Regions from separate parts of the Duganella sp. GW821-FHT07F09 genome, predicted to be linked through region 2. Evidence: predicted binding sites of a transcription regulator. Region 2 holds the regulator's gene; each other region holds the start of a gene.
What was found. The regulator sigma-54, encoded in region 2, starts transcription at its own class of promoters, with help from an activator protein. The targets are predictions, from matches to a motif close to TGGCANGNAANCTGCTTT.
Positions count from the first base shown of each region.

Region 1: AC07P1_RS26210 (flavin monoamine oxidase family protein) is a predicted target of sigma-54. The motif match lies at 3,623-3,640, and genes of this name have one in related genera.
Region 3: AC07P1_RS18635 (PEP-CTERM sorting domain-containing protein) is a predicted target of sigma-54. The motif match lies at 4,016-4,033, and genes of this name have one in related genera.

Region 1 covers NZ_JBWKQJ010000011.1:127,326-133,381, forward strand. The annotation lists gene AC07P1_RS26195 (DEAD/DEAH box helicase) at 1-979, shown strand, start outside; gene AC07P1_RS26200 (hypothetical protein) at 1,292-1,426, shown strand; gene AC07P1_RS26205 (TnsB C-terminal domain-containing protein) at 1,426-3,312, shown strand; gene AC07P1_RS26210 (flavin monoamine oxidase family protein) at 3,701-5,308, shown strand; gene AC07P1_RS26215 (c-type cytochrome) at 5,305-5,724, shown strand; gene AC07P1_RS26220 (RidA family protein) at 5,749-6,056, shown strand, end outside.
Region 2 covers NZ_JBWKQJ010000016.1:91,010-97,065, reverse strand. The annotation lists gene AC07P1_RS30505 (methyl-accepting chemotaxis protein) at 1-109, shown strand, start outside; gene AC07P1_RS30500 (chemotaxis protein CheW) at 121-687, shown strand; gene AC07P1_RS30495 (CheR family methyltransferase) at 693-1,508, shown strand; gene AC07P1_RS30490 (protein-glutamate methylesterase/protein-glutamine glutaminase) at 1,525-2,592, shown strand; gene AC07P1_RS30485 (enoyl-CoA hydratase/isomerase family protein) at 2,674-3,759, opposite strand; gene hpf (ribosome hibernation-promoting factor, HPF/YfiA family) at 3,915-4,274, opposite strand; gene AC07P1_RS30475 (RNA polymerase factor sigma-54) at 4,350-5,831, opposite strand; gene lptB (LPS export ABC transporter ATP-binding protein) at 5,841-6,056, opposite strand, start outside.
Region 3 covers NZ_JBWKQJ010000006.1:443,804-449,859, forward strand. The annotation lists gene AC07P1_RS18610 (carbon starvation CstA family protein) at 1-919, shown strand, start outside; gene AC07P1_RS18615 (YbdD/YjiX family protein) at 919-1,119, shown strand; gene AC07P1_RS18620 (ThiF family adenylyltransferase) at 1,254-2,123, shown strand; gene AC07P1_RS18625 (nitroreductase family protein) at 2,120-3,223, shown strand; gene AC07P1_RS18630 (acyltransferase) at 3,223-3,912, shown strand; gene AC07P1_RS18635 (PEP-CTERM sorting domain-containing protein) at 4,086-5,027, shown strand; gene AC07P1_RS18640 (PEP-CTERM sorting domain-containing protein) at 5,264-6,056, shown strand, end outside.

The DNA of each region.
Region 1 (6,056 bases), on a different contig from region 2:
CAAGATGGCGCGCGGCGACGTGCCGCTGCTGCTCGATAAGAAGCAGCAGACCGCCGCCGCCACCTGGGACGAGCGGCCGGGCCGCCAGGTCGGCTTCGAGCGTCATGACCGTGGCGACCGTCCCGAGCGTGGCGACCGTGGTGATCGATTCGATCGCGGCGACCGCGCCGAGCGTCCGGACCGCGCCGACCGTTTCCCGAAAAAGGAGCGCGTTGTGCGCGCCGCCGATCCGGGCATGCAGACCTTCCGCATCGAAGTGGGCTACCAGCACGGCGTCAAGCCGGGTAACATCGTCGGCGCCATCGCCAACGAGGGCGGCATCGACTCCAAGCATATCGGCCGCATCGAGATCTACGACGACTACAGCGTGCTCGATATGCCCGACAACCTGACCGGCGACGTGCTCGACCACCTGGCCGGCATCAAGGTCGCCGGCCAGCAGCTGCGCATCAGCCGCGATAACGGTGACGGCGCACCCGCGGCATCGGCATCGGCCGCTCCATCGGCTCCGGCACGTCCGGCGCCGGCCAAAGCCGCCCCGGCCAGGGCGCCCGCCGCCGACAAGCCGGCTGCCGACAAGCCGGCCGCCTCGCCGCTGGCGCGCGCCGCCCGCGTCGACGCCGCCGAACTGGACGACGCCGCGCCGAAGAAGAAAAAGGAAAAGCCGGGCAAGGTCACCCTGCCGATGAGCGCCTTCCGCATCGAAGTGGGCAGCAACAACGCCGCCACCCCGTCCAACATCGTCGGCGCCATCGCCAACGAGGCCGGGCTGGAGGCCAAGCACATCGGCCGCATCGAGATCTTCGACACCTACAGCATGGTCGAGTTGCCTGACGGCATGCCCGACGAGCTGTTCAAGCACCTGGGCAAGGTGTGGGTCGGCGGCGCGCAGCTGAAAATCAGTCATGCCGACCGCATGCCGCCGGAGTCGGGCAAGTCGACGCCGCCGAAGAAGAAGCCTGTCGGCAAGAAGTACTAACCGCGACGCGGGTGCCATACCCGCCGCCATCGCATCGACAACGGGGCCGCAAGGCCCCGTTTTTCGTTCGCGGCGCCGCTTCTTGTTGTTGCACAGACAAGGTGCGCCCATCTGTTGCGTTGCACCAAAACAAAGCTTGATCCGCCGCAAACACCACGCCCGTTAAACCCCGCATGAATCACTCTCATAGGAGAAGCTGCTTTCCGGCAAGGCTGGCCCGCTTATTGCATATGTGATAGCACATCCCTATAAAAGGCGCGCCTGCCGAGGCGCCTCAACCTGGAGACAAGTCGTTTAGATCGGAGCATTGAGATGACATCATTCAGGAAGCTGTGGAACATCTTTGTCGATTCGCTCAAGCCGCAGATTTTGCGCGAGCATAATCAGGCCGGCCCGTACGCGATCATCGTCGACAGCCGGCCATTCACCGTCTCGAAGGGGCGCTAATGCTACTGCGGAACGACCTGCTGCACTATACGCATCCGTCTCCGCGCACCGTCCGCATTTTGTGGATCGCTCCCGAGCAGAGCCACGCCTATGTCTTCGACGTGGCGGCCCGCTCGGCCGATGTAGAACTCGTCCAACTGTCGGTGCTGCACGCCGACATCCGGGCCGGCCGCGCCAGCGTGCTGTCGGCCGACCCTTATTTAATGGTCGTCAGCCAGGACCTGCTGCCGGCCAAACACCTGCAACTGCGCGCGCGCGCCTGGGAGATCATCGAGCCGCTGGTGGCGCTGGAGCCGGGCATCTACGAGGCGCGCCAGCGCGGCCAGCTGATCGCCCGCGCCACCGGCGCCCACGGCGTCTCGCACCCGACCATCTACCGCTACCTGCGCCGCTACTGGCAGCGCGGCCAGACCCCCAACGCGCTGCTGCCGGATTACTGCAACTCGGGCGGCAAGGGCAAGGTGCGCCAGGCCTCGGCCGGCGTCAAGCGCGGACGCCCGCGCAAGAACGGCGCCGACGCCGGCCCCGGCCTGAACGCCGACGAGGAGATCCGCCGCACCTTCCGCGTCGCCATCGCGCGCTACGCGGCGGGCCACGCCAAGTTCTCGCGCCTGGGCGCCTATGAACAGATGCTCGACGAGTTCTTCGTCGAGCGCCGCATCGACGAACCATCGGGCCGCGTGCTGACCACGCCGGCCGGCCGCAGCGCCGTGCTGCCGACCTTCGGCCAGTTCAACTACTGGCTCGACCACGACGACGACCGTCCGCCCGAGGTGGCGCGCCGCGGCGACGGCGCCGCCGCGTTCTGGCCGCCCGCGTCCGCCGCTGCCGTGTCCAACGCGCCCGCCGCCGTGGTCGGCCAGCCGGCCGCGCCGACGCCGCAGGCGCTGCCGCCCGGCCGCCCCGGCGCCGGCTTCTATCTCGACGCCGTCTGCGCCGAGGTGCGGCTGGTCTCGCGCGCCGACCGCCGGCAATCGATCGGCCGCCCGCGCATCTACCTGGCGATCGATTCGTTCAGCCGCCTGGTCACCGGCGTCTACATCGGCCTGGGGCCGGCCAGCTGGCCGCAGGCGATGCTGGCGCTGGCCAACTGCGGCGCCGACAAGCAACGCTACAGCCAGCAGTTCGGCCGCCGCATCGAGGCGGCGCAGTGGCCGTGCCGCCACCTGCCCGAAACCTTGTTCGCCAACGCCGCGCTGACGGCCGGCCTGGAACGCGGCGAAGGCGGCATGGACCCGGCCTTGCTCAACAACTTCAACCTGCGCTGCGTCGCCGTCGACGACGGCCCGGACGACTGGAAGGCGGTGCTGGAAAAGCGTTTCCGCCTGCTCGCGCCGGACGACGAGGGCGCGCCGTGCCGGCTCGACGGCGTGCTCGATCTGGAGCAGTTCACCCGCATCGTCGTCGACTGCGTCCTCTATTACAACAACCGCCACCCGCTGCGCCACGCCGGCAACGCCACCCCGCGCCAGTTGTGGGACTGGGGCGTGGCCCATCGCGGCGGCAGCCTCAAAACCTATCCCGAGCACCTGATCCGCTGCAGCCTGATGCCGGTGGCGGCGGCGCAGGTCGGCGCCGACGGCATCCGCCTGTTCGAAAGTACTTACACCTGCGCTCGCGCCATCAACGAGCGCTGGTTCGAGCGCGCGCGCCTGCGCGGACACTGGAGCGTCAAGGTCGCCTACGATCCGTCCAACCTGGACATGATCTACCTGCTCGACCCGGCCGCGCCGATGCAGTTCCACGCCTGCCACCTGGACGACGCCTGCGCCGCCCAGCGCCATCTGTCGGCCGAGGAGATCGCCCGCCTGCCGCGCGGGGCGGCGCCCGCGCCGGTGCCGCCGGCACGCAGCGGCGCGCCGGCCCTGGCCAGCTTCGCGGGCTGATTTCCCGCGCGGTCCCCGCCGGCGCGGTCCAGCGTCGTGCATCCTCCAATTCCCTGTTTCGGCGCCTGCCACTTGCTGGTGCGCGGCGTCGCCGCGCGCCGCCGCCGGCCCGCCTTGCGCGCGCGCGCACGCCGCGCCGCGCCGCGAATAAAGTCCGTTTCGCGCAAATAAAGTTTGTCGCCGGCGGCGATTTTTAGGGCGCTGCCGGCGTGCCGTGGGCACCCATGTAAAAACATTGTTCGATGGCGGGAGGCCTTGTGGCATAAGGCTTTCCTCCATCATGAAGCATGTTTGTTTTGGTTGTTCCGCGTGGCACGAGCCTTGCTAGATTGGAACTATGGGTAAGCAAGTCACCCAAGTTATTTCAGGCAGACTGGTGAGGAAACCGATGGAAAGCAAAACAGTAAAACCGTTTAAACCGTTTAGTTCATTTACCCGTAGGGACTTTCTGTACCGGGCCGCCGCCGTCGGCGGCACCGGCCTGCTGTTAAACACCATGAACGCCTGGGGCATGGGCATCGGCTCGACGTCCTCGGCGCCGCCGGTCCTCAGCGGCAGCGGCAAGGGCAAGAAGGTGGTGATCCTCGGCGCCGGCCTGGCCGGACTGACCGCCGCCTACGAGCTGGGCAAGCTCGGTTACCAGTGCCAGATCCTCGAGGCGCGCGCCTTCGCCGGCGGCCGTTGCCAGACCGCCCGCAAGGGCTTCAGCCTGACCGAGTTGGGCGGCGACAAACAGACCTGCGCCTTCGACGAGGGCCAGTACATCAACCACGGCCCGTGGCGCATCCCGCTGCACCACCAGTCGACCCTGCACTACACGCGCCTGTTCGAGGTGCCGCTGGAGGTGATGGTCAACGAGAACGACCACTCCTATGTGTACTCCGAAAACGCCGGCCCCTTCGCCGGCAAGCGCCTGCGCATCAAGGAGGTCAAGGCCGACATGCGCGGCCACGTCGACGAGATGCTGGCCAAGTCGATCAAGAACAACCAGCTCGACGCCGAGCTGACGGCCGACGACAAGCGCCTGCTGCTGGACTATCTGGCGCACGAGGGCCAGCTGGCCGGCGCCGACCTGCAATACAAGGGCCGCACCGGCCGCGGCTTCGCCGTCTATCCGGGCGCCGGCATGGAGCCGGGGCCGGGCAAGCAGTCCGACCCGCTGGGCTTCAAGGACCTGCTGGCGTCCAAGCTGGGCAACGTCTACAGCGCCGTGCAGGACTTCCCGATGCAGGCGACCATGTTCCAGCCGGTCGGCGGCATGGACGCGATTCCGAAGGCGTTCGAAAAGCGCGTCGGCAAGACCATCCGCTACCGCGCCGAGGTGCAGACCATCCGCCAGAACGACAAAGGCGTGACCGTCGCCTTCAAGGACACCGCCACCGGCAAGGCCTCCAGCGTGACGGCCGACTACTGCCTGTGCACCATCCCGCTGTCGGTGCTGCGCCAGATCGACACCGATTTCTCCGACACGTTCAAGAAGGCCGTCGCCACGGTGGCCTACGCGCCGGTCGGCAAGATCGGCCTGCAGATGAAGCGCCGCTTCTGGGAGGAGGATGACCATATCTACGGCGGCCACGTGCTCACCGACATCAAGGGCATCAACACCATCTCGATGCCGTCGTACGGCTGGCAGAAAAAGAAGGGCGTGCTGCTCGGCTACTACCAGTACCAGACGGCCGCCATCGAGGTCAGCGCGCTGACGCCCACCGAGCGCGCCGAATTCGCCGTCGCCGCCGGCCAGAAGATCTTCCCGCAGTACCGCGACGAATACGAGAACGCGTTCTCGGTTGCGTGGCATCGCGTGCAGTACAACCTGGGCGGCTGGGCCGAGTGGACCGAGAAGACCCGCGCCGCCGCCTATCCGACCCTGCTCGAGGGCGAGGGCAGGATCATGCTCGCCGGCGAGCACCTGAGCTACCTGACCGGCTGGCAGGCCGGCGCCATCGAATCGGCCTGGCAGCAGATCGCCAAGATCCACGCGAGGGCCAGCGCATGAGGGACACGTTATTGAAGGCCGCGATGGTGATCGTGGCGGGCTTCGCGGCCGCCGCCAGCGCGCCGTCGCGGGCGCAGACCACGGCGCCGGACGGCAAGGCGCTGTTCCTGAAAAACTGCGCGGCCTGCCACCAGGCCAGCGGCAAGGGCATACCCGGCGCGTTCCCGCCGCTGGCCGGCAGCAAGTTCGTCACCGGCGACCACGCCGAGGTGGCCACGGTGCTGCTCAAGGGCCGGGGCGGCATGCCCGACTTCAGCGAGACCATCAGCGACGCCGACATGGCCGCCATCCTGACCTACGTGCGCGCCAGCTGGGGCAACAAGGCCGACGCGCTGACCGAGGCCGAGGTGCTCAAGCTGCGCGATGCGCTCGGCGTGGCCCAATTCGGCGCCGCCGTAATGTCGAACAAACACTGATTACAACCAAAGGAAGACGAGACCATGACCAAAGCATCGACGAACGCATTGACCAAATCCATCGCCGCACTGTTGATCCCCGCCGCCATCGGCCTGATGTCGGCATCGCCGGCGATGGCCGCCGCCAAGGCCAAGGTGGAGGAGAAGGCCGACATCGTCCGCCACAAGATTCCGAACTCCGACTTCCCGATCGCGCTGGCGGTGACGATCCCGCCGACGGCCACCATCCACTTCATCAGCGGCCAGGTGCCCGCAGTGATCGACAAGACCGCCGCGCCGGATTCGCTGGCCGCCTTCGGCGACACCAAGGCGCAGACCGAGACGGTGCTCAA
Region 2 (6,056 bases):
CGCCGCCACCGTGCGCCCGGCGGCGGCGCGCAGAGCCACCGCGCCGGGAGCGCTGCTTCGCCAGGGCAGGGCCGCGGACTTGGCTCCGGCCGACTTTGTCCGCTACTAAGGAGGCGGACTGTGAGCGCTGTCGCCACAATCGGCACAAGCCCCGCCGCCGCGGGCACGCCGCCGACTGTCCCGGGCACCACCGTGGCCGATCACCACCAGCAATACCTGACTTTCATGCTGTCGAGTGAAACCTTTGCCGTGGGCATACCCGGCATCAAGGAGATTATCGAGTATGGCCACCTCACCACCGTGCCCCGCTTGCCGGCGTTCATCCGCGGCGTGATCAACCTGCGCGGCGCGGTGGTGCCGGTGATCGACCTCGGCGCGCGCTTCGGCAAGCCCCCCACCGCGATCACGCGGCGCACCAGCATCGTGATCATCGAGGTGGCCGAGGACGGCGAGAGACAAGACGTGGGCATCATGGTCGATGCGGTCAACGAGGTGCTGGAAATCCCGGCGGCCCGGATCGAGCCGCCACCGTCGTTCGGTGCCGCCATCCGTGCCGACTTCGTCGCTGGCATGGGCAAGATCAATGAACACTTTGTGATCATCCTCAATGTCGACAAGGTGCTCTCGGTCGGGGAGATGGCCGATCTGGCTGGCGGGGTGCGCGAAGAGCACGGCGGGTATCGCTAAACCATATGAACAACGTTAATACCACGACATTGACCGCGCATGAATTCGGACTGTTCCGCGACATGATTTTCCAGGTGGCGGGGATTCATATGGCGGATGCCAAACGCCCGCTGGTCGCCGGCCGCCTGGCCAAACGGGTACGCGAACGGGGCGAGGCCAGTTATGGCGACTACTTCCATGGCCTGCGGACGGACCCGGAGGAGATGCAGGTGGCGGTGGATTTGTTGACCACCAACGAGACCTATTTTTTTCGCGAACCCAAGCACTTTGAATTTTTGAGTGACGTCATCCTCCCCGAACTGCGCGGCCATGGCACGGTGCGAATTTGGAGCGGCGCCTGCTCCAGTGGCGAGGAGCCCTATACGATAGCCATGACGATGGCCGAGAAACTGGGTGGCCAACCCTGGGCGCTGGTAGCGTCCGACATCAGCATGCGCATGCTGGAAAAGGCCCGGACCGGCCTGTACCCCGTCGCCGACGAGCAAGGCATTCCCAGGGCGTTGCTGCGGAAGTATTGTTGGCGTGGCGTGGGGCGCAATGAAGGCACTTTCCTTATCGATCCGGTTCTACGGGCGCGTGTGCAATTTCTCCAGGTCAACCTCAATGCGCCGCTGCCGGCGCTCGGCGAGTTCGACGTCATTTTTTTGCGCAACGTGATGATTTACTTCACCCCGGAAACCAAACGCCAGGTGGCGCAGCGCCTGCTCGCGCGGCTGCGCCCGGGAGGGTGGTTCATCGTGAGTCATTCGGAAAACTTGAACGGCATTACCGATGCGGTCAAGTCTGTCAAGCCTTCCATTTACCGCAAACCCTATGGCTGAGAGGTATCCCCTGGGCATGAGCCGTATCAAAGTAATGATTGTCGACGACTCGGCCACGGTGCGCCAAGTGTTGTCCGCCGTGCTGTCCGCGGACCCCGGCATAGAGGTCGTCGGCGCCGCCATCGATCCAATTTTTGCTATGGAACATATGTCCCGCAACTGGCCGGACGTGATTGTGCTGGACGTGGAAATGCCGCGCATGGACGGCATCAGCTTCCTCAAAAAACTCATGCTGGAGCGCCCCATCCCCGTGGTGATCTGCTCCACGTTGACCGAAAAGGGGGCGGCGACCACCATGAAGGCCCTCGCCGCCGGCGCGATAAGCGTGGTTGCCAAGCCCAAGTTGGGGCTGAAGCAATTTTTGGTGGACAGTTCGGAGGATTTGTCGAGTGTCGTCAAGGCTGCGGCGCGCGCCAACATGGCCGGTGTCTCCCGACGGGTCCTGGCGCCCAAGCCCGCGCCCAAGCTCTCCGCCGACGCGATCCTGGCAGCCGGCAGCCACGCACTCGTCCAGACCACCGAAACCGTGGTGGCCATTGGCACGTCCACCGGCGGCACCCAGGCACTGGAGTTCGTGCTGACCGCGCTGCCGCGGGTTTGCCCGGGCATCGTTATCGTGCAGCACATGCCGGAACACTTCACCGAAGCCTTTGCCAAGCGTCTCGACGGCCTGTGTCAAATCGAGGTGCTGGAAGCCAGGAGTGGCGACAGGGTGGTTCCAGGCCGGGCATTGATTGCACCCGGGGGGCATCACATGCTGCTCAAACGTAGCGGAGCGCAGTATCTGGTGGAAATCGTCGATGGGCCGCTGGTCAGCCGCCACCGCCCTTCGGTGGACGTGCTGTTTCGCTCCGCCGCAAAGTATGCCGGCGCCAACGCGATGGGCATCATCATGACCGGCATGGGCGACGACGGCGCCCGCGGCCTCAAGGAAATGCATGATGCGGGCGCAACAACGCTGGCCCAGGACGAGGCCAGTTGCGTGGTCTACGGGATGCCCAAGGAGGCGGTAAAACTGGGCGTGGTCGATCGTGTTTTGTCCTTGGACGACATTCCCGCCGCGATCGTCAGCCATGCCAGGTGATTTCGGCGGCCGCGCTTCCATGGCGGCCCGCGCCGACATGGCCGGCGACGCGCGGCGCGCGGTGGGGACACCGGCGGGGCGCTAGGCCAGATGGCGCAGCGGGTGCGCATAATCCGGCCACACCGGCTCGAACAAGCCGCGCACCATCTCCCCGCTCACCCGCTCCAGCGACGGCGGCTGCCATGCCGGCGCGCCATCCTTGTCGATGACCAGCGCGCGCACGCCCTCGATCACCCCGCCATTCTCGAACGCGCGCCGCACCAGCGCGCGCTCCATGCGCAGGCAAGCGGCCATGTCCAGCCCCGCGCCGCGCTCGATCAACTCGTGCGTGACGCACATCATCAACGGCGAACGGGTCGCCATCATCGCCACCGTGGCGCGCGCGAACTCGCCGCCGTCCGCCTCCAGCGAGGCGACGATGGCCGGCACCGATCCGGCGCCGAAGTGGCGGTCGATATCGCCGCGCCGCGCCTCCAGCCTGCCCGCCCCGGCGGCGCCCTTGAACGGCTCCGCGAAGGCCGCGATCGCCTCGACCAGTTCCGCGCCCGGGGTCGATTCCAGTATCGCGTACAGCGGCTCCAGCGCGTCCACCGGCACATAGTGATCGGCCAGGCCGGCATACAGCGCGTCGGCCGCGCCTATCGTCACGCCGGTCACGCCCAGATAGCGCCCCAGCCCGCCCGGCGCGCGCGACAGGAAATAGCTGCCGCCCACATCCGGGAACAGGCCGATGTTCACCTCCGGCATCGCCATCTTCGTGCGCCCGGTGACGATGCGCACCCGGCTGTCCGGTCCGCTCTGCGCGATGCCCATGCCGCCGCCCATGACCACGCCGTCCATCAGCGCGACGTACGGCTTCGGATAGCCGTGCACCAGGTGGTTGAGCGCATACTCCTCGGTGAAGAAATCCTCGAGCAACGCGCTGCCGGCCTGCGGCGTGGCGCGCCCGGCCTCGTAGAAGAAACGGATATCGCCGCCGGCGCAGAAGGCCTTCTCGCTGCTGGAGCGGATGACGACGGCGGCGACGGCGGAGTCGTCGCGCCACGCCAGCAGCGCCGCCGTGATCGCGCGCAGCATCTTCAGCGACAGCGAGTTCAACGCCTTGGGCCGGTCCAGCGTGATGAAGCCGGTGCCGTTGACGATGCTGGTGTGGACCAATTCGCTCATGATGTCGCAACCCGTGATGAAAAACCCCATTCTACCGCCACCTAAACGGGATAAATTATTTTCATCGAATCGAAAGGGGACAAAAGCGGACACAACAAGCGGACACAAAAAAGGGCGCCCTTGCGCCCTTTGTTGGATGGTGCCGGAGGCCGTTGTTATAGGGCGGCGGCAGCGGGTTCGTAGCTATCCGGGAGATGCTTGATCGCATCGTGGCCGTGCTGCTGAACTTTGGATTTGTATTTCATGACCTGCCGGTCAAGCTTGTCGACCAGGGTGTCGATCGCGGCGTACAGGTCTTGCGACAGGCTTTCCACGTACACGGTTTTACCCGACAGACGCAGATTGATTTCAGCCTTCTGGCGTTTGGATTTCTCTTTAAGGTTATCTACAGTCAGAATGACAGCAATATCAATAACTTGATCGAAGTGACGAGTGACACGTTCCAGTTTGTTCTGTACGTATTCGCGGATGGCCGCGGTCACTTCGAGATGATGTCCACTGATGGTCAGATTCATACACGCTCCTAAAGATAAATGTCGCTTACGGTCAGTGCCGCGCCCATTGCGGCCGGGCGCACAGTGACCAAGTAACTACAAAGACTTGCGGAGACTGACGGGAGGGATTTTCAACGCTTCGCGATATTTGGCAACAGTGCGTCGCGCAATCACCATGCCTTGTTCCCCCAGCATGTCCGCAATCTTACTGTCGGATAAAGGATTTTTAGGGTCTTCAGCTCCTGTCAATTGCACGATGAGTGCCCGTATCGCCGTCGAACTTGCTTCACCGCCCGCTTCGGTGGCGACATGGCTACCAAAGAAATATTTCAACTCAAACATGCCGTGCGGCGTCAGCATGTACTTTTGAGTCGTCACCCGAGAAATAGTGCTCTCGTGTAAACCCAGTGTATCAGCAATTTCGCGAAGCACAAGGGGCCGCATGGCAACGGCGCCGTGCGAGAAAAAGTTCTTTTGTCTTTCTACTATCGCTTGCGCCACGCGCAGGATGGTGTCGAAGCGCTGGCGCATATTCTTGATCAGCCACTTGGCCTCCTGCAGCTGGGCGCCCATCTGGCCCTCGCCTTTGCCCTGCTTGAGCAGGTTGGCGTACATGGCGTTGACCCGCAGGCGCGGCATGACGTCGTTGTTGAGGCTGACCTGCCAGCCGCTGCGCGACTTCTTGACGATCACGTCCGGCACCACGTAGTCCGACACGTCCGAGGCGAACGCCGACCCCGGATGCGGATTGCACAGACGGATGACGGCCTGCGCCTCGCGCAGGTCCTCGTCGTCGCACACCAGCGCTTTTTTCAGCTTGTTGAAGTCGCGCTGGGCGAACCACGTCAAATGGTTTTCGACGATGGTCAGCGCCATGCGCCGCGTCACCAGCGCGATGCCGGGCAGGCGCTTGATCTGCAGCGCCAGGCATTCGGAGGCGTTGCGCGCGCCCACGCCCATCGGGTCGAAGCTTTGCAGCATCGACAAGGCGGTGCGCAGTTCGTCGATGTCGACTTCCAGTTCCTCCGGCAGGCGCGCGTGGATCTCCTCCAGCGGCTCCTCCAGGTAGCCGTTCTCGTCGAGCGCGTCGATGATCAGCTCGACCAGCGCGCGGTCGCGCATCTCCAGCACCGTCACGCGCATCTGCTCCATCAGGTGCTCGCGCAGGGTGCAGTGGTTGGCCTCCAGTTGCGGACGCGCGTCCTCGTCGTCGGGAGCCTTGCTGCGGCCGGCGTCGCTCCAGTCGACATCGGCCTCGCTGCTGGTGCTTTCGGTATCGGCGGCCGGGCCGTCGTAGTTGTCGGCGTCGGCGGGCGCCGGCGCGTCCTGCTGGTTCGGCGGGCCTTCGGACGGGGCCTCGCCGGACGGCGCCTGCTGGCTGATGGCGCCGTCGGACAGCAGCCGCAGCGAACGGTCGAGCGGGTCGTCCAGGCGCTCGAGCAAAGGGTTATCGGTGAGCAGTTGCTCGAGCTCCTGGTGCAGCTCCAGCGTGGACAGCTGCAGCAGACGGATCGACTGCTGCAGCTGGGGTGTCAGCGCGAGGTGCTGCGACGTGCGCAGTTGCAATGACTGTTTCATGGGGCGCGATTACATTCTGAAGTGTTCACCCAGGTACACGCGGCGCACCGACTCGTCGGCGATGATGTCGTCCGGCCGGCCCGAAGCCAGCACCGAGCCCTGGTTGATGATATATGCGCGGTCGCAGATGCCCAGCGTCTCGCGCACATTGTGATCGGTAATGAGGACGCCGATATTGCGTTCCTTGAGGAAGCGCACGATGCGCTGGATCTCAATGACGGCAAT
Region 3 (6,056 bases), on a different contig from region 2:
CGCCTCGACCATCGAGCCGGGCATCTACTTCGCCATGAACTCTCCCGCCGCGCTGATCGGCACCACGGCCGAGTCCGCCGCTGCGGCGATCTCGCAGTGGGGCTTCTATGTCACCCCGGAAATGCTGACCCAGACCGCCAAGGATGTCGGCGAGCACAGCATCATCTCGCGCGCCGGCGGCGCCCCGACCCTGGCGGTCGGCATGGCCCACATCCTGTCGAACGTGATCGGCGGCCAGGCCATGATGGCCTTCTGGTACCACTTCGCCATCCTGTTCGAGGCGCTGTTCATCCTGACCGCCGTCGACGCCGGCACCCGCGCCGGCCGCTTCATGCTGCAGGATTTGCTGGGCGCCTTCGTGCCTTCGATGAAAAAGACCGAGAACGTGTTCGCCAACCTGACCGCGACCGCGCTGTGCGTGGCGGCCTGGGGCTACTTCCTGTACCAGGGCGTGGTCGATCCGCTGGGCGGCATCAACACCTTGTGGCCGCTGTTCGGCATCGCCAACCAGATGCTGGCGGCGATCGCGCTGATGCTGGGCACCTGCGTGCTGTTCAAAATGAAACGCGGCAAGTTCGCCTGGGTCACCGTCGTGCCGACCATCTGGCTGCTGCTGTGCACCTTGACGGCCGGCTGGCAGAAGATCTTCCACGCCGATCCGAAGATCGGTTTCCTGGCGCACGCCTCCAAGTACCAGGGCGCGCTCGACGAGGGCAAGCTGCTGGCGCCGGCCAAGTCGGTGGCGCAGATGCACCAGATCGTGTTCAACGATTATCTGGACGCGTCGCTGGCCGGCTTCTTCGTCGTCGTCGTGCTCAGCGTGCTGGTGTTCGGCATCCGCACCGTGATGGTGGCGCGCGCCAACAGCAAGCCGACCGCCATGGAAAGCCCGATGGTGCTGGCTGCCAAGGTGCAATGATGTTGGGCGACATCGCCAAGGCGGGCCGCTATCTCGGGCAGAGCATGCGCCTGATGATGGGCCTGCCCGACTACGACACCTATGTCAGCCATCGGGAAGCCACCCATCCCGACGAGCCGATGATGACGTACGAGGAATTCTTCCGCGAGCGCCAGGAGGCGCGCTACGGCGGCGCCGGCAAGCGCGGCGGTTGTTGCTAACGTGCTGAGTGGCGAAGGCCGGTTCTGTTGAACCGGCTTTTTTTTTCACCTATTACAAATATTTGCGGAACTTTTGATCTAACTCATCTGTCCAAACTCCTTGAGCCGCATGGCGGCAGCTCCCCGGGAGACACATGGCGCAGACCTTTTCTTACCACCACGCGTTCGCGCGCAACCTCGGCTGGGTGACGCCGGCCGAACAATCGCTGCTCAAGGACACGCGCATCGCCATCGCCGGACTGGGCGGTGTCGGCGGCTTTCATCTGCTGACCTTGGCGCGGCTGGGCGTGGGCGCGTTCCACATCGCCGATTTCGACACCTTCGATATCGCCAACTTCAACCGCCAGATCGGCGCCAACATGTCCACCCTGGGCTTGCCCAAGGTCGAGGTGCTGGAGGCGATGGCGCGCGATATCAATCCGGAATTGCAGATCACCAGCTTTCCGACCGGCGTGGACGACGTCAACATGCGCCGGTTCTTCAACGGTGTCGACTTGTATGTCGACGGCCTGGACTTCTTCGCCTTCGGCGCGCGCCAGGCCACGTTCGCCGCCTGCGCCAGGCTCGGCATTCCGGCGATCACGGCCGCGCCGCTGGGCATGGGCACGGCCGTGCTCAATTTCCTGCCGGGGGAGATGACGTTCGAAGAATACTTCGGCTGGGGCGACCTGCCCGACGACGAGAAGGCGCTGCGCTTCCTGGTGGGGCTGGCGCCGGCGGGACTGCACGGCCGCTATCTGGTCGATCCGTCCAGCATCAATCTGAAGGAGAAGCGCGGCCCCTCCACCATCATGGGCTGCGAGTTGTGCGCCGGTGCCGCCGCCACAGAGGCGCTCAAGATCATGCTCAACCGCGGCGAGGTATTGGCCGCCCCGCGCGGCTATCAGTACGACGGCTACCGCAACAAGCTGGTGCGCACCTGGCGTCCCGGCGGCCACCGCCACCCGCTGCAACGGCTGGCGATGATGCTGGCCAGGCGGCGCCGTCCCGGAGACGAATCATGAGCAAGATGGAACAACATCTGGATGCCACCCTGGAACAGATACTCGAGCTGGCGCGCTGGGCGCCCAGCGGCGACAACACCCAGCCGTGGCGCTTCGAGATCCTCGACACGCGCCGCCTGATCGTGCACGGCCGCGACACGCGCGACCACTGCGTCTACGACCTGGACGGCCACCCGAGCCAGATCTCGCTGGGCGCGCTGCTGGAAACGATGGCCATCGCCGCCAGCACCTTCGGGCTGGCGATGCTCGCCGCGCGGCGGCCGGAGGCGCCGGAGGCGCGCCCCATGTTCATCGTCGACTTCGTGCCGGCGCCGCAGCGCGAAGGCGATCCGCTGGCCGACGCCATCCTGGCGCGCAGCGTGCAGCGCCGGCCGCTGAGCCGGCGCCCGCTGACGACGGCCGAGAAGACCGCGCTGACCGCCACCCTGCCGCCGGGCTTCCGCGTGACCTGGCTCGAAGGCCGCCAGCGCGTGGCGGCGGCGCGTTTGATGTACCGCAACGCCAAGCTGCGCCTGACGATGCCGGAGGCGCACCAGGTGCACCAGGCCGTCATCGAATGGAACGCCCGCTACAGCGAGGACCGCATGCCCGACCAGGCGCTGGGCGTGGACCCGATGACCGCCAAGCTGATGCGCTGGATCATGCGCGACTGGCGCCGCGTGGAATTCTTCAACACCTGGCTGGCCGGCACGGTGGCGCCGCGCCTGCAGATGGACCTGATCCCCGGCCTGGCCTGCGCCGCCCACTTCGTGCTGACGGCGGAGCGCCGCCCGCAGCGCATCGACGACTACGTCGCGGCGGGCCGGGCCATGCAGCGCTTCTGGCTGACGGCCACCGCGCTGGGACTGCAATTGCAGCCGGAACTGACGCCGCTGATCTTTTCCCGCTATGTGCGCGAGGGCCGGGTGTTTTCCGGCACACAAGGCATGCAGCAGCGCGCGGCCGACCTGTCGCGACAGGGCGAGCTGCTGGTCGGCCAGCAGGTGTGGGAGACGGCCGTGTTCATGGGCCGCATCGGCGCCGGCGAGCCGGCGGCGGCGCGCTCGATCCGCAAGCCGCTGAACGAACTGCTGGTCGGCCCGCCGGCGGGGGGGCGTTGATGCGCGCCATCAAGCCGTTGCAGATCGCCGTCTTCCTGGGCTTGCTGACCGCGATCCTGGCGCTGGGCATCGGCGCCACCGCGCTGCTGCTGGGCGGCCTGCCGCTGGGCGATTTTCGCGGCGTGGCGCTGCTGCTGGCGGCCGTGCTGCTGACCTATCTGGCGGCCTTCGCCGTGTACCGCGGCTTCCTGTTCGTCATGCCGCTGCGCGAGGGCGAGGTGGCGGAAAACTCGCGCCACGAACTGGCGGCCAACGTCAACATCCTGTTCTACCTGCTGCTGTTCAATTCGCTGATCCGCACGCACTTCATCCCGGTGCCGATCGTGCGGCTGATCTACCTGGCGCTGGGCGCCGAGCTGGGCGCCAACACCTACAGCGCCGGCGCCCTGCTCGATCCGCCGCTCACGCGCATCGGCAGCAACACCATCATCGGCCACGACGCGGTGATCTTCGCGCACGTGATCGAGGGCAGCCGGCTGGAACTGAAGGCCGTCGTCATCGGCGACACGGTCACCATCGGCGCCAAGGCGGTGGTGATGGCGGGCGTGCGCATCGGCGACAACGCCATCGTCTCGGCCGGCGCGGTGGTGACCAAGGATACCCACATCGGCGCCGGCGAAATCTGGGGCGGCATTCCGGCGCGCAAAATCAAAGCGGCCTCGGCAGTAAAGGCAAGCGAACTGAGCTAGAGTAATGAACCAGATCAAGCAAGTGCCGGAATTTTTTACGCACTGTTCGATCCGCAACACACAGCGCGGCGCAAGCCCTTGAATCCACAGGCTTCGTCCAGGCTGGCAGGAGTTTTGCTGAAGAGGTGGAGCGACCTTGATTTCCAGGGTCTTCTATTTCTTGGGGAACAGCTATGAACTATTACAAACCCGCCGCCGCCATCCTCGCGGCCGCGCTGGCGACACCGTTCGCCGCGCTCGCCGCCCCGGTGGTCGGCCTCGATCCCACCGGCACCGGCACCTACACCACCTACGCCGACCTGTGGACCAACATCACCGACACCGCCGTGGTCACCGGCTTCGTGCCGGGCGCCATCGTCGGTCCCGGCGGCATCGCGCCATATGTCACCGAACTGCACACGCAGACCGTCATCGGCACCATGAGCAACAGCAACACCGGCGCCATCGTCACGCCGCCCGGCCTCAACACCAGCTTCGAGATGACCAAGGTCGTGCGCTTCGAGGAACTGGTCACCTCGCAAAACGCCACCACCGCCACCTTCGGGCTGGCGCCCAGCCAGTCGGCGGCGATGGACGTCGATCCCACCCGCGCCGGCGTGCAAAACTTCGCCGTGTTCTTCGACCAGATCACGCCCGGCGGCGCCAGCCAGGCCGTGCCCGGCAACGGCGTCGACACGGTGCGCTGCTATGGCACCGGCGTCACCGGCGGCGCCGCCAACGGTTGCGGCGGCGGCGGCGCCGACCCGGACGGCGACGGCGTCATGATCCTGTCGGGCCACCTGGTCTTCAACACCGCCAGCTTCACCGCCAGCGGCGCCGTCGGCACCGGCTCGTTCGACACCCGCTTCATCATCGACTATGTCGACCCCGCCTACCTGGACATCGTCACCGGCTCGGTGTTCCTGGACAAGTTCACCGGCACCACCAACGTGCCGTCGTTCTTTACACCGACCTCGATGTGGGACGGCGCCACGCCCACCACCGTCCCCTTCCTGAAAGTGGACTCCTCGCAGTCCTTCGCCGCCGTGCCGGAGCCGGGCACCGTGGCCATCATCGGGCTGGGCCTGGCCGGGCTGGCACTGAGCAAGCGCCGTAAAATCAACGCTCCTTGCTGATCCATGGTTTGCTGTTGCAACGACAGCGGGCGCTTCCGCTATTTTTCAACGGACCCGGCGCCATGCCCGCGGTCCGTTTTTTTATTGACGGCTTTTTTTACAATAGTTGCAAAAACGTAGTGGCGGCGGCGCGCAAGTGCTTGATTCCTTACGGTTCGCCTTGCTTGGCAAGGGTTTTGCTCTATAGGTCATACGATCCCGATTTCCGGGTTCCGTCAACTCCAGGGAGCACACACATGAACATCCTCAAACCCGCACTGGCCGCCGCCACGATCGCTACCGCGCTGGCCGCGCCGCTCACCGCCAGCGCCGGCCCCACTGTGGGCCTCGATGTCACCGGCAGCGGCGCCTACAGCACCTACGCCGACCTGTGGACCAACGTCACCGACACCGGCCTGGCCACCGGCTTCATCCCCGGCATCACCGTCGGCCCCGGCGCCGGCGCGCCCTACCTGACCGAGCTGCGTTCGCAGATGGTCATCGGCACTATGTCGAACAGCAACATCCCGGCCATCGTCACGCCGGGCGGCCTGAACACCACCTTCGAGATCAGCAAGGTGGTGCGCTTCCAGCAAGTGGTCGATTCGCAGACGCCGACCACCGCCCACTTCACGCTGCCGCCATCGCAGGCGGCCGCGATGGACGTCGATCCGCTGCGCGCCGGCGTGCAAAACATCGCCATCTACTTCGACCAGATCACCGCCGGCCCCGGCAGCAGCCGCGCCGTGCCCGGCAACGGCGCCGGCACCGTGCGCTGCTACGGCACCGGTTCGACCTCGACCGGCTGCGGCACCTCGCCCGGCGACACCGACGGCGACGGCATCATCATCCTGTCGGGCCACCTGGTGTTCAACGACGCCAGCTTCACCGCCAGCGGCGCGATCGGCACCGGCTCGTTCGATTCGCGCTTCATGATCGACTACGTCGATCCGGCCTACCTGGACATCGTCACCGGCTCCATCTTCCAGGACAAGGTCACCGGCACCACCAACGTGCCCTCGTTCTTCACGCCGACGATGATGTGGGACG